2 regions of the Streptomyces sp. NBC_01077 genome follow, and region 2 is predicted to be linked to the other one. Evidence: riboswitches for the same ligand, from Rfam matches in the RefSeq annotation. Region 2 holds a riboswitch; the other holds the start of a gene.

Region 1 (7,410 bases), 4.5 Mb from region 2:
ATCAGGTCGGCGTCGAAGTCGAAGGGGATCTCGTGCGCGCCGAGCAGGTTGATCCGGCCGCTCGACTTGATCCGCTCGACCTCGTCGTCCGCCGTCTCGACGTTCACCGTGCGCGGCGAGCTGCCCTCAAGACCCAGCAGGACCGCCTTCGGGGTGCCGTGGCCGTGGCCGGTCGCGCCGAGGGAGCCGTACAGCTCCGCCCGCACCTTCGCGGTGTGGGCGAGCAGGCCCTCGTTCTTCAGGCGGCGGGCGAACATCCGGGCCGCTCGCATCGGTCCCACCGTGTGGGAGCTCGACGGGCCGATGCCGATCGAGAACAGGTCGAAGACCGAGATGGCCACGGAAGGACTCCTTGTGGGGGCTAGACGCCGTTGTCTGCCGGGGTGGAGCAGAAAAGCGTGCAGAAACGCGTGCGGAGGCGCGCGAAGACATGGGGTGGGGCACCGCGCTCACTGTCCAGTGTGCGCGATGCCCCGAAGGTTCATACGAACAAAAGCGTACGAAATTACTTCAGGCCGGGGTACAGCGGGTGCTTGTCGGCGAGCGCGGTCACCCGGGCCTTCAGCGATGCGGCCTTGTCGGCGTCGAAGCCGGGCTTCAGGGTCTCCGCGATGATGTCGCCGACCTCGGTGAAGTCCTCGGCCTGGAAGCCGCGGGTCGCGAGCGCCGGCGTACCGATGCGCAGACCCGAGGTGACCATCGGCGGGCGCGGGTCGTTCGGAACGGCGTTCCGGTTGACCGTGATGCCGACCTCGTGGAGACGGTCCTCGGCCTGCTGGCCGTCCAGCTCGCTGTCGCGCAGGTCGACGAGGAGCAGGTGCACGTCCGTGCCGCCGGACAGGACGGAGACACCGTGCGCGGTGACGTCGTCCTGGACCAGACGCTCGGCGATGATGCGGGCGCCGTCCAGGGTGCGCTGCTGGCGCTCCTTGAACTCCTCCGAGGCCGCGACCTTGAAGGAGACGGCCTTGGCCGCGATCACGTGCTCCAGGGGGCCGCCCTGGAAGCCGGGGAAGACCGAGGAGTTCAGCTTCTTCGCGAACTCCTTCTTCGCCAGGATGATGCCGCCGCGGGGGCCGCCGAGCGTCTTGTGCGTGGTGGAGGTCACCACGTCCGCGTACTCGACCGGGTTCGGGTGCAGACCGGCCGCGACCAGACCCGCGAAGTGGGCCATGTCGACCCACAGGTAGGCCTCGACCTCGTCGGCGATCCGGCGGAACTCGGCGAAGTCCAGCTGACGCGGGTAGGCGGACCAGCCCGCGATGATCACCTTCGGGCGGTGCTCCTTGGCGAGGCGCTCGACCTCGGCCATGTCGACCAGGCCGGCCTCGTCCACGTGGTACGCGACCACGTTGAACTGCTTGCCCGAGAAGTTCAGGCGCATGCCGTGGGTGAGGTGGCCGCCGTGCGCCAGGTCCAGACCCAGGATCGTGTCGCCGGGCTGGGCGATCGCGAAGAGGGCGGCCTGGTTCGCGGAGGCGCCGGAGTGCGGCTGGACGTTGGCGTACTCGGCGCCGAACAGGTCCTTGATCCGGTCGATCGCGATCTGCTCGGCGACGTCGACGTGCTCGCAGCCACCGTAGTAGCGGCGGCCCGGGTAGCCCTCGGCGTACTTGTTGGTGAGGACGGAGCCCTGCGCCTCCATGACGGCGACGGGAGCGAAGTTCTCCGAGGCGATCATCTCGAGGGTGGACTGCTGGCGGCGGAGCTCGGCGTCGACGGCGGCGGCGACGTCCGGGTCCAGCTCGTGGAGGGGAGTGTTCAGAAGCGACATGAATCGATCCCTAAGGGGTCTCGGGTCCGGTCTCAGTTCCCGGCGGAGAACGCGGTGTACTCGTCGGCGGTGAGCAGCTCGTCCGGCTCACCCGCGACGCGCACCTTGAACAGCCAGCCACCCTCGAACGGAGCCGTGTTCACCAGCGACGGGTCGTCCACCACGTCCTGGTTGGCGTCGACGACCTCACCCGTCACGGGGGAGTACAGGTCGCTGACGGACTTCGTCGACTCCAGCTCGCCGCAGGTCTCGCCCGCGGTGACCGTGGAGCCGACCTCGGGGAGCTGGGCGTAGACGACGTCACCGAGCGCGTTGGCGGCGAACTCCGTGATGCCGACGGTCGCGACGCCGCCCTCGGCGTCCGACAGCCACTCGTGCTCCTTGGTGTAGCGCAGCTGCTGGGGGTTGCTCATGGCCTGATTCTCCTGGATCGGGGGAGTACTGATGAACGTGGGTCTCGCGGGATGAGACCCGGGATGAGACGACTGCGTCACTTCTGGCGCTTGTAGAACGGCAGCGCCACGACCTCGTACGGCTCGTGGGTGCCGCGGATGTCCACACCTACACCCTCGGTACCGGGCGTGGCGTGCGCCGCGTCCACGTACGCGATCGCGATCGGCTTTCCGAGGGTCGGGGACGGGGCGCCGGAGGTCACCTCGCCGATGACCTCGCCGTCCTTGACGACGGAGAAGCCGGCGCGCGGGACCCGGCGGCCCTCGGCGATCAGGCCGACGAGCTTGCGCGGCGGGGCGGTCTCGGCGCGCTCGGCGGCCTTCTCGAGCGCCTCACGGCCGACGAAGCGGCCCTCGTTGGTCGTCTTCTCGAACTTGACGACCCGGCCGAGACCGGCGTCGAAGGGGGTGAGCGCGGTGGTCAGCTCGTGGCCGTACAGCGGCATGCCCGCCTCCAGGCGGAGCGTGTCACGGCAGGACAGGCCGCAGGGGATCAGACCGACCGGGGCGCCCGCCTCGGTCAGCGCCTTCCACACGCCCTCGGCGTGCTCGGGCTTCAGGAACAGCTCGAAGCCGTCCTCGCCGGTGTAGCCGGTACGGGCGATCAGCGCCGGCACACCCGCGACCGTGCCGGGCAGGCCGGCGTAGTACTTCAGGCCGTCCAGGTCGGCGTCGGTGAGCGACTTCAGGATGCCGGGGGACTCCGGGCCCTGGACCGCGATCAGGGCGTACGCGTCACGGTCGTCGCGGACCTCGGCGTCGAAGCCGCCGGAGCGGGCCACGAGCGCGTCCAGGACGATCTGCGCGTTGGAGGCGTTGGCGACGACCATGTACTCGGTCTCGCCGAGGCGGTAGACGATCAGGTCGTCGAGGATCCCGCCGTCCTCCTGGCAGATCATCGTGTAGCGGGCGCGGCCCACGCCCACCGTGGAGATGTTGCCGACGAGGGCGTGGTCGAGGAGCTCGACCGCCTGCGGGCCGGTGACGGTGATCTCGCCCATGTGGGAGAGGTCGAAGAGGCCGGCCTTGGTGCGGACGGCGATGTGCTCGTCCCGCTCGCTGGCGTAGCGCAGCGGCATGTCCCAGCCCGCGAAGTCGGTCATGGTCGCGCCCAGCGAACGATGCAGCGCATCGAGGGCGGTCAGACGGGGGGCAGTACTCATGGGGTGGCTCCCGGATCCCAAGGGCGGTTCGGTGACGAAACACATGACGGGCGAGGACGTCCTCCCCATCTGTCATGGAACCTGAGAGGTTCACCGAGGGCATCCTCGGTTTGCACCTTGGGTGGGGACACAGCAGGGTGTCCCGCTTTTCAGATCTGCCTCATCCACGCGGTACGGGGCCTGAGAGATTCAAGGGAGGGTCTTGCTCCTTCGGCGTCCGGACACGACTGGCGGTCCGGAACTCTCCCGCGCGGATTCGAGCGGCCGGTATGCGATTGTGTGGCGACTGTGCGCGCCTGGCGCGCACATCATTGCACGCGAGGTCGGCGGGGCACATCGCTTGTGTCCCATTACCGCTTCTTTACACTTTGTGGGCAAGGGTCTTCCCAGGCCCGGGCAGGGGGAGAAGCGATGAGGTTCCAGCACACCGGCGCATACGCGCCGAGTACCGGCATACCGTCCCAGCGAGCCCGCGCCAGGACCCGGGGCCGCGGCCGGCTCCTGCGCGACCTCCGCGAGCGCGGCGGCCGGGGGCCCCGCGCCCTCACCTTCGCGGCCGGCGACCTGGTCGTCGTCTCCGGCCTGCCCGGCAGCGGCAAGTCCACCCTCATGCAGCGCGCCGCCGACGGCACCGGCATCGACTCGCAGGACACCCGTGAGCACTGGGAGGCCCGGATGCCCCGCCTCCTGCCGTACGCCGTCTACCGCCCGCTGGTCCGGCTCGCGCACTACGCGGGGCTGCGCCGCGCCCTGCGCTCCGGCGCCGGAGTGATCGTGCACGACTGCGGCACCCAGTCCTGGGTGCGGGGCTGGCTCGCCCGCGAGGCCCGCCGTCGCGGCCGGGGCCTGCACCTGGTCCTCCTCGACGTCGCCCCGGACACCGCCCGCGAGGGCCAGCGGGCCCGCGGCCGCGGCGTCTCCTCCTACGCCTTCGCGCGGCACCGGCGGGCCGTCTCCCGGCTCGTCGCGGCCGCCGAGGCCGGCCGCCTGCCGCACGGCTGCGCCTCCGTGACCCTGCTCGACCGGGACGCGGCGGACACCCTGCGGAAGATCGGCTTCCGCGAGGCCGCCTGAGGCGGGCACCTCCCCCCGGGGGCGCCCCGCCCGGCGCTCGTACCCTTTCTTTTGGCCACGGCGGTGCCGGGGCGGCGTTAGGGTGCTGCCGGGCGGCCGGTGCGGCAGGCCGTGCGAGAAGGGGAAACGGGACCGTGGACGTGACGTGGCCGGGCAATGAGCTCGAAGAGGTCCTTGCCGCCTCACTCGGCAACCCCTCGGCGGGCGCCCGCCTGGTCGAGGTGCTCGGCCGCAGCCCGGTCTGGGTGCCCCTGCCCAACGGCGGCGGACCCGACAGCGCCGACCTCGACCTCGCCACCATGGAGATCGACGGCGCTGCGTACGTCCCCGTCTTCAGCTCCGAGGAGCAGTTCCTCGCCTGTGTCGGCAGCCACATGTCGTTCACCGTCGCCCCGGCCCGCGACTTCGCCCGCGGCCTGCCCCCGCAGCTCGGCATCGCCGTGAACCCCGGCGGCATCGTCGGCGTCCCGCTGCCCCCGCCGGCCGTCGCCGAGCTCTGCCGCGTCGGCCGCACCCCGCTCGACGGCCCCGCCACCGGCGGCCGCGTCCGCCTCTTCGAGCCCGACTGGCAGGACGACCCCGTCGACTTCCTCGCCGCCGCCTCCGCCGAGTTCGAGGCCACCGGCGTCGTCACCACCGCCCGTCGCGCCCTCGCCAGCGTCGAGGGCACCGAACCCGCCCTCTTCGTCGGCGTCCAGCTCGCCGCCTGGGACGGGGTCGACCGCAACGCGCCCCTGGACGCCCTCGGCCGCGCCCTCGGCCGCGTCGAGTGCGCCTGGCCGGTCAACCTCATCCTGCTCGACATGGCACAGGACCCGGTCGGCGACTGGATGCTGGAGCGGGTGCGCCCCTTCTACCAGCGCGCCGCCGTGTGACGGACGGCCTGTTTAAGCTGAACTTCTCGACAGCAGGACAGACCTCGGCAGGACAGCTGTCGGCAGTACAGACGTCGGAACAGACGTGGTGACGGAAGAGGGGCGGGACACAGGGTGAGCGCGTCAGGCACCGCTGCGACCGGACAGGTCGAGCACATGCTGCGCCAGGTGGCACCCGGACGCTACGACGCGTACGAGCAGCTGCTGCACGCCCTCGCCGACGGCGAGCTCTGGATGCTGCTCTGGCACGGATCACCCGGCTCGTCCGACGCGCAGTACGGGAACATGGAGGTCGACGGCTTCGGCTACGCGCCCTGCGTCACCTCCGCCCAGGAACTCGCCGCCTCCGGCTGGCACCGCGCCCACGAGCTCGTCACCGGCCGGGAGATCGCCCGCGCCCTCTACCCCGACCGCTGGGGCGTCTGGCTCAATCCGCACGCCCCCGGCGGTGGCGTCGGCATCCCCTGGGCCGACCTGCGCCGGATCGCCACCGGCCTCGACCGGATGCCCGCCGGGCCGCTGCGGGTCACCGAGCCCACCCTGGAGCTCCCGCAGTTCTACGCCCTGCTCACGCAGAACGCGCACCGCACCCCGGCCGTCCGGGCGCTGCGCCGCGGCTGGGTGCAGCCCGCGCTCGGCTCCCCGTACCTCGCCATCGGTCTCGATCTGTACGACACCTCGCCCGCGGCCGTCGACACGGTCCGGGCGATGATGCGCCAGTCCATCGGAGCCGTACCCGAGGGGCTGCCCGTCTCGACCGTCGCCCTCTCCGACGCGTACGACCCGGTGGCCCTCTGGCTGCGGGCGAACGGACGCCCCTTCTACGACCGCGAGGCACACGCCGGCGGCGCGGCGGCCGTCCCCGGGTACGGCTACCCGCCGCAGCACCGCTGACCGGGGGGACCGCCCCGGCCCCCGAACCGGCGATCGAATCCCACCGCCGTCTGATCGATCAAACGGCCGAGAGACGTGCGGCGAACTCGCCCAGATGTCAACGGTGTTAAAACCGTCGGCGCACTTGTCCGGGATCTGACCGGTTTGGCGAGTGTCCGGGTCTCGACTAGGTATCACCGTTATCCGGACTGTTTTCCAGCTGGATGCCCGTCTGTAGTGTTCGGCCGGTCAAAACCTCTCAGTCGGTGAACCCGGGGTGGGCCCATGCGCATAACCAAGTCCCGTACGGTCCGGGCGATCACGGTGGCGGCAGCCGTCACCCTGGTCGTCACGGGTTGCTCCAGCGAGCGCGGCAAGGACGGTGACAAGGCCGGCGCGAAGGACACGTTCGTGTTCGCGGGTGCCGGTGACCCGGGTTCCCTGGACCCCGCTCTCGCCAGCGACGGCGAGACCTTCCGGGTGACCCGCCAGGCCTTCGAGGCGCTCCTCGAGCACGAGTCCGGCGGCAGCAAGCTCGTCGGCGGCCTCGCCGAGACCTGGTCGAGCAACCCGGCCGGCACGGTGTGGACCTTCAACCTGCGCCAGGGCGTCAAGTTCCACGACGGCGAGGCGTTCAACGCCGCCGCCGTCTGTGCGAACTACGACCACTGGTTCAACTGGAAGGGCACCTACCAGTCCAGCGCCGTCTCGTACTACTGGCAGTCCATCATGGGCGGCTTCGCGAAGAACGAGGACAAGGAAGCGCCGAAGGCGAACTACAAGTCCTGCACCGCGAAGGACGACAAGACCGCCGTCATCGAGGTCAACGAGCCCTCCGCGCAGCTGCCGGGCGGCTTCTCGCTCCAGGCGCTGGCGATCCACTCGCCGAAGGCGCTCAAGGAGTACGAGAAGCAGGACGCGTCCGCCAAGGGCGACGCCATCACGTACCCCAAGTACAGCCAGGAGGCCGGCACGGTCGCCGGCACCGGCCCGTACAAGATCACGAAGTGGAACAAGGGCAACAAGGAAGTCTCCCTCGAGCGCTTCGACGGATACTGGGGCGAGAAGGCCAAGGTCAAGAACCTGGTCTTCCGCACGATCGACACCGTGGAAGGCCGTCGCCAGGCCCTGCAGGCCGGTGACATCGACGGCTACGACCTGGTGGCGCCCGCGGACGTGAAGACGCTGGAGAAGGAGGG
Region 2 (7,410 bases):
GACCCAGCCGTACACGGGCCGGTTCCAGCGGTAGACCGTGCCGTTGTGCAGGACGAGCTCCTGCAGGCGCGGCACCCCGCCCTGGTCGAGGACGAGGAGCGGGTCCTCCTCGTCGCAGATCGGCAGCAGCGCGGGGAAGTAGCGCAGATTCTCCTCGAAGAGGTCGTACACCGAGTCCACCCACCGCTCTCCGAACCAGGTACGCGGCCGGACGCCCTGGGCCTGCAGTTCGGGCGGCCGGGTGTCGGTGGCCTGCTGGAAGAGCGGCGGCCTGGACTCGCGCCACAGCTCGCGCCCGAAGACGAAGGGGGCGTTGGCGCCGAGCGCGATCTGGACGCCCGACACGGCCTGCGCCGCGTTCCACACGGCGGCGAACCGGGCCGGGGTCACCTGGAGGTGGAGCTGGACCGAGGTGCAGGCCGCCTCCGGAACGATCGACTCCGAGGTGCAGAGGAGCCGTTCGACACCGTGGATGTCGAGCGTGAAGTCCTCGCCCCTCGCGGCGAGGATCTGGTCGTTGAGGAGCGTGTAGCGGTCGGCCGACGAGAGGTTCTCGGGTACCAGGTCGTCCTGCGTCAGGGTCGGCAGTATGCCGATCATGACGACGCCCGCGTCGAGTTCCGCGGCCTTGCGGTCGGCATATCCGATTCCGGTGCCGATCTCCTCCGCGAGCCGGTCGAATACGCGCCCGCCGAGCTGGTGGGGTGCGATGTTCACTTCGAGGTTGAACATTCCGAGTTCCGTCTGGAAATCGGGGCTCGCGATCTTTTCCAGAACCGGCCCGTTCAGCATGCGGGGCAGTCCGTCGGCACCGGCGAGATTGAGTTCGATCTCCACGCCCATGAGATTGCGCGGGCGGTCGAACCTCTTCTCCGCCAGCAGCCTCGCGAGCCCCGCGAGACACTGCTGGAGCTTTCTCCGGTACTGCTGCCGGTCGGACGGGCCGAACCCGTCGGCCACGACCTTCTCCCCCATCGAAGCGTCCCTTCCAGAGTGGGCAGCCGCCACGACGGCCGCGCGTCACGGACGATGATGCCCAGCCCGCTGATCCACAACGCCTGCGAAGGAGGGCTGTCGGAGGATAGGCTGGATGCTGCGCTCCGCCGTCACATCCCGAGGGCACGGAACAATCGACATATACCAATGTCCTATTGTCCCGGAACTCGGGGAATGAATTCAGCCGTCCGGCTCTGCGTGGAATACGCAGGTGGGAGCACCACCACCCACACGATTCCGCTGCTACGACCCTTGTTTTACGGCTTGATGACGCCTTGTCAGGAATATCTGCGCCGTCTAGCGGAAACACTCCGTGAACACGTGTCGTATAAACTCCGCGGACGAGGCAGAGTGTTGGCGCCCGGTCATGGCCTCATGGCCCTCCTCTGGCCCCGCCGCCGACAGCGCCGTCGTACCTGCCCACGCATCACCGTGTCTCCTGAGTGAGAGGCGACCCACCATGCTCCGACCCTCCCCGGCCCCTGCGCCGGCCCTCCGCAGTGTCCTCGCGGCCCTCGGCTCGCCGACCGCCGTCCGCGAGGCTCGAACACCCGCTCTGCGGGCAGCGCAGGGACCACTGAGCCCCGAACTCCCCCTGCCCGTACACGTCCTCGGCGTCGCCGGGACGCCGGGACAGGCACCCCGCACCCGTCTCACCGGCTGGCGCTTCCTGATCAGGAACGGGGGCCGGGCGATCGCCGCCGCGGACACCATGCTGACCCCGGACGGCTGGTCCTTCTCGCACTTCTTCGAGGGCCCGTACGTCACCGCCACGGAGCGGGCGCTGCTCCAGGCCGAGGCGCTGCCCGGTCCGTACCAGCCGCGACTGCTCTCCGTGCCGGAGCTCTACATGCTGACCCTCTGGCTGCACGCCGAACCGGAGACGGACGGCGCCACCACCGCCCCGGCCGCGGCGGATCTGATGGTGCCGCTGGCCCCCGCCCCGCCGGGGATCGCCGCGTACCGCCCGTACCAGGTCGCCGACCTCCTGCCCGTGCTCACCACGCGCCTCGCGCCGCCGCCCCTCCTGGGCTCGGCGGCGCCCGCCTGATCCACCGCACGAGCGTCGCCGCCCCGTGACCCACCCGGGTCACGGGGCGCACTGCTGTCCGAGCGATCGGCCCGAACGCGCCGTCCGAACAGCCCTCCCGTACGGACTAGCCCGCTGGGACCACCCCGAACCACCCGAAAAGACGGTGCAGTTGACCTGAACCGCCCCTGCGGGTGATGCGTCTTCCCAGGAAAGGACGAGCTGCCGCGAATCCCTGCGGAAGAGCGTCCATGGGGCAAGACTGGGATCGGAACCGAACCGACCGACGGGGGCGGCGATGAGCGCGAAGAGCCGCAGGACATCCACCACGACGCAGCGAAAGAACCCACCCATGTGCCAGCACCAGCCTGCCTGTCCCACCGCCGACTCCGCCGACCGCGAGGCGGCCCGACTGACGGCACACCACCCGGAACAGGGCTGGAGCCTGCTGTGCAACGGCGTCCTGCTCTTCGAGGACACCGGTGAACTGCTGCCGGACGGGCAGATCATCGCCCCGCACCGGCCGCTGTCGGCGGGCCAGGTGACGACCGCCGCCTGAGGACGCGGTCTCGGCGCCGTACGAGGGAAACACCGAGGGCCGGCCCGGAGAGAAACTCCGCACCGGCCCTCGCATCATGCTCAGTTGTCGTACTCGTCCAGCGGCGGGCAGGAGCAGACCAGGTTCCGGTCGCCGAACGCACCGTCGATGCGGCGCACCGGCGGCCAGTACTTGTCCGCGGCGGAGACACCGGCCGGGAAGACCGCCTCGTCCCGCGTGTACGCGTGGTTCCACTCGCCGCCCAGCGCGGCCGCGGTGTGCGGGGCGTTGTGCAGCGGGTTGTCGTCGGCGGGCCACTGGCCCGAGGCGACCTTCTCGATCTCGGCCCGGATCGCGATCATCGTGTCGCAGAAGCGGTCCAGCTCGGTCAGGTCCTCGGACTCGGTCGGCTCGATCATCAGGGTGCCGGCCACCGGGAACGACATCGTCGGCGCGTGGAAGCCGTAGTCGATGAGGCGCTTCGCGATGTCGTCGACCGTGACGCCCGTCGCCTTGGACAGCGGACGCAGGTCCACGATGCACTCGTGGGCGACCAGACCGGCCGGGCCGGTGTAGAGCACCGGGAAGTGCGGCTCCAGGCGCTTGGCGATGTAGTTCGCCGCGAGGACGGCGACCTGGGTGGCGCGCTTGAGGCCCTCGCCGCCCATCAGACGCACGTACGACCACGAGATCGGCAGGATGCCCGCGGAGCCCCACGGGGCGGCCGAGATCGGGCCGACGCCGGTCTCCGGGCCCGCGGCGGGCTGGAGCGGGTGGTTCGGCAGGTACGGGGCGAGGTGCGCGCGGACACCGACCGGGCCGACGCCCGGGCCGCCACCGCCGTGCGGGATGCAGAAGGTCTTGTGCAGGTTCAGGTGCGAGACGTCGCCGCCGAAGTGCCCCGGCTTGGCCAGACCGACCAGTGCGTTCAGGTTGGCACCGTCGACGTACACCTGGCCACCGGCCTCGTGCACCTCGGCGCAGATGTCGGCGACGTGCTCCTCGAAGACGCCGTGCGTCGACGGGTAGGTGATCATCAGCACGGACAGCTCGTCGCGGTACTGCTCGATCTTGGCGCGCAGGTCCGCGACGTCGACCTCGCCGTCGTCGGCGGTCTTCACGACGACGACCTTCATGCCGGCCATCACCGCGGAGGCGGCGTTGGTGCCGTGCGCGGAGGACGGGATGAGGCAGACGGTGCGCTGCTCGTCACCGTTGGCGCGGTGGTAGGCACGGACGGCGAGGAGACCGGCCAGCTCGCCCTGCGAACCGGCGTTCGGCTGGATCGACACCTTGTCGTAGCCGGTGACCTCGGCGAGACGCTCCTCCAGCTCGGTGATGAGCGTGAGGTAGCCCTGCGCCTGCTCGACCGGGGCGAAGGGGTGCATCTGACCGAACTCGGGCCAGGTCACCGCCTCCATCTCGGTCGTCGCGTTCAGCTTCATCGTGCAGGAGCCGAGCGGGATCATGCCGCGGTCGAGCGCGTAGTCGCGGTCGGCGAGCTTGCGCAGGTAGCGCAGCATCGAGGTCTCGGAGCGGTGCGCGTGGAAGACCGGGTGGGTCATGTACGCGTCGGAGCGCAGCAGACCGGCCGGCAGCGTGTCCTCGGTGGCGGCGTCCAGCGCCTCGACGTCGGCGGTGACACCGAAGGCGCCCCACACGGCGGCGAGCTGGGCACGCCCGGTGGTCTCGTCGCACGACATCGACACGTGGTCGGCGTCGACGCGGTAGAGGTTCACACCGGCCTCGCGGGCGGCGGCCACGACCTCGTCGGCCTTGCCGGGCACACGGGCGGTGAGGGTGTCGAAGAAGGCACCCTGGGTGAGCTCCACGCCCCCGGCGGTGAGGCCGGCGGCGAGGATCGCGGCGTACCGGTGGGTGCGCTGCGCGATGCCCTTGAGGCCGTCGGGGCCGTGGTAGACGGCGTACATACCGGCCATGACCGCGAGCAGCACCTGGGCGGTACAGATGTTGCTGGTGGCCTTCTCACGGCGGATGTGCTGCTCGCGGGTCTGCAGGGCCAGGCGGTACGCGCGGTTGCCGTCGGCGTCGACGGACACGCCCACCAGACGGCCGGGCAGGGAGCGGGCGTGCTTGTCCTGGACGGCCATGTAACCGGCGTGGGGACCGCCGAAGCCCATGGGAACACCGAAGCGCTGCGTCGTACCGACGGCGATGTCCGCGCCCAGCTCGCCGGGCGAGGTGAGCAGGGTCAGCGCGAGCAGGTCGGCGGCGACGGTGACGATCGCGCCGAGCTCGTGGGCGGCGTCGATCAGCGGCTTGATGTCGCGGACGGCACCGGAGGCGCCGGGGTACTGCAGGAGCACGCCGAAGACACCGCGCTCGGCGATCTCGGCCGGAATGCCCGCGCTCAGGTCCGCGACGACGACCTCGACACCGGTCGGCTCGGCGCGGGTCTCGATGACGGCGATCGTCTGCGGCAGGGCGTCGGCGTCGATGAGGAAGACGCCGTTCTTGACCTTGCCGACGCGCCGGGAGAGCGCCATGGCCTCGGCGGCGGCGGTGCCCTCGTCGAGCAGGGACGCCCCGGAGGTCGGCAGCCCCGTCAGGTCGGCGACGACGGTCTGGAAGTTCAGCAGGGCCTCGAGACGCCCCTGCGAGATCTCCGGCTGGTACGGCGTGTACGCCGTGTACCAGGCGGGATTCTCCATCACGTTCCGCAGGATCACCGGCGGCGTGAAGGTCCCGTAGTAGCCGAGACCGATCATGGGCGCGAGGACCTGGTTGCGGTCGGCGAGCGTACGCAGCTCGGCCAGGACCTCGGCCTCCGTGCGCGCGGCCGGCAGGCCCAGGGCCTCGGTGTTCTTGATGACGTCCGGCACCGCGGCGGCCGTGAGCTCGTCGAGGGAGCCGTAGCCGACCTGGGCGAGCATCTTGGCGCGCGCCTCGGCGTCGGGCCCGATGTGCCGCTGCTCGAACGGGATGCCCTGTTCGAGTTCGGAGAGCGGAATGCGGTTGGCGGTCATGTACGGAGGCCTCCTGGTCGTCACGACCTGCGAGGGGCACCACGGCGCGGGTACCCGGACGGCCTCCCCCTCTGTCATCTCAACCTGAGAGTTTCACCGGCACGCCTCACGGCACGCCGGCTTTCACCGTCGGTGAGAGCGCATGCCGTCGGACACCGCTCTGCTTTCCAGAGTGACCTCGTCCGCGCGGTACAGGGGCCTGAGAGATTCCGGGGAGGATTTGCTCCTTCGGCGCCCACCGGAAGGTTTCTCCGGGGGACTCTCCCGCACAGGGTCGACAGCCACAGCCAGCCTACCAGCGAGGTTGCGGCTCCCATCGCTCAAGTGGCCGACATCCCAGTTGTGCACTTTCGTAGGGGTGTAGAGCAGTTGCGACCAGTTGGAGGGACCGTGCAGACCGATATCGATCCGCGCAGCCTGATCGGCCGCAAGGCGTACGACCGGAACGGACACAAGATCGGAACCGTGGACGAGGTGTACCTGGACGACGCGACCGGCATACCGGAATGGGCGGCGGTCCGCACCGGCCTCTTCAGCCGGGACGCCTTCGTCCCGCTGGAGCCGAGCGAGCTGGTCGAGGACGGACTCCACATCCCGTACGAGCGGGCCCTCATCAAGGACGCCCCCGACTTCGGCGTGGGCCGCCACCTCTCCCCTGAGCAGGAACTCCAGCTCTACCGCCACTACAGCCTCGCCCTCCCCCCACCCCCCACGGACACCCCGGACACAGACTTCGGCCGCCTGGCAGGCCAGTAGCGCCGGGGCGGAGCCACACGGGCGACACGAGGAGGAATCCGGGCCGGGGCGCCACCGCCCCGCCCGCACCCGCCGACGCCCCACCCCCACGGGAAGACCCGCACCTCCGCCCTCTCAGCAGCACGGGTGGTGCGGGTGGGAACCCCAAGCCCGGCCGCAGGCCGGGCGCACCACAACCCACCCGCACCCCCACGGGAAACCCGCACCCGCCAACCCCGCCGCACCCCCACGGGAGACCCGCACCGGCACTCAACCCCGCCCCACCAACGGCAACGCCTCCCCCGGCACCAATTCGGGATCGTCCACCGCGAACGTCCTCACCCGCCCCGGTTCCGACCCCGGCTCCTCGAACCGCACGGTGACGCGCCCGACCCCGCTCCCCTGGACCCACCCGGCCCCGTACACCGCGTGCCGCACGTCGTGCCCGGGCGCCCAGTGCCGCTCCACGGGCTCAGCGGCCGCAGGCTCGACGGCGACCACGGCTTCAGCAGCGGCGACGTCACCCACCGAAGCGGCAGCGACCCCCGCCTCCGCCTGAGCGAACAGATCCTCCTGCGTGTAGTCCGCGAGCCCGCTCACCCCGACCCCCAGCAACCGCACGCCGCCCGTCGTGTCCACCGCCTCGAGCAGCCGCGCCGCCGCCTCCCGCACCACACCGGGATCATCCGTGGGCCCCCGGAGCGTCTCGGACCGCGTGAGCGTCGAGAAGTCGAACCGCCGCACCTTCAGGACGATGGTCCGCCCGGAGTGCCCGGACGCCCGCAGCCGCCCCACGCACCGCTCCGCGAGCCGTTCCACCTCGACCCGGATCCGCACCCGGTCGTGCAGGTCCACGTCGAAGGTGTCCTCGACCGACACCGACTTGGCGTCCCTCTCGGCCACCACGGGCCGATCGTCGTACCCCTGGGCCATCCGGTACAGCGAGGCCCCGTGCGCCCGCCCAAGGAGCCGTACGAGCTCGTCCTCGCCCGCTTCCGCGAGGTCGGACACGGTAGTCATCCCGGCCCGCCGCAGGTGCTCCCCGGTCGCCGGCCCCACGCCGGGCAGGATCCGCACCGAACGCGGCCCGAGGAGCTCCCGCTCCGTCCCGGGCTCGATCAGGA

The links. A riboswitch is a leader RNA that binds a small molecule or an ion and turns the genes downstream of it on or off. The one in region 2 is predicted to bind glycine.
Region 1: it holds a riboswitch for glycine, as region 2 does, so the genes downstream of both, gcvT (glycine cleavage system aminomethyltransferase GcvT) here and gcvP (aminomethyl-transferring glycine dehydrogenase) in region 2, are expected to answer to the same signal.

Annotation. Positions count from the first base shown of each region.
Region 1 is NZ_CP108669.1:6,649,144-6,656,553, forward strand. Features, by position in the region: gene OG462_RS30235 (L-serine ammonia-lyase) at 1-341, opposite strand, end outside; gene glyA (serine hydroxymethyltransferase) at 506-1,774, opposite strand; gene gcvH (glycine cleavage system protein GcvH) at 1,807-2,187, opposite strand; gene gcvT (glycine cleavage system aminomethyltransferase GcvT) at 2,265-3,389, opposite strand; glycine riboswitch at 3,549-3,648, opposite strand; gene OG462_RS30255 (AAA family ATPase) at 3,801-4,463, shown strand; gene OG462_RS30260 (enhanced serine sensitivity protein SseB) at 4,598-5,338, shown strand; gene OG462_RS30265 (enhanced serine sensitivity protein SseB C-terminal domain-containing protein) at 5,453-6,232, shown strand; gene OG462_RS30270 (ABC transporter substrate-binding protein) at 6,497-7,410, shown strand, end outside.
Region 2 is NZ_CP108669.1:2,140,078-2,147,487, forward strand. Features, by position in the region: gene OG462_RS09525 (glutamate--cysteine ligase) at 1-975, opposite strand, end outside; gene OG462_RS09530 (hypothetical protein) at 1,457-2,047, shown strand; gene OG462_RS09535 (DUF5999 family protein) at 2,379-2,585, shown strand; gene gcvP (aminomethyl-transferring glycine dehydrogenase) at 2,666-5,551, opposite strand; glycine riboswitch at 5,729-5,828, opposite strand; gene OG462_RS09545 (PRC-barrel domain-containing protein) at 5,942-6,307, shown strand; gene OG462_RS09550 (DNA polymerase IV) at 6,557-7,410, opposite strand, start outside.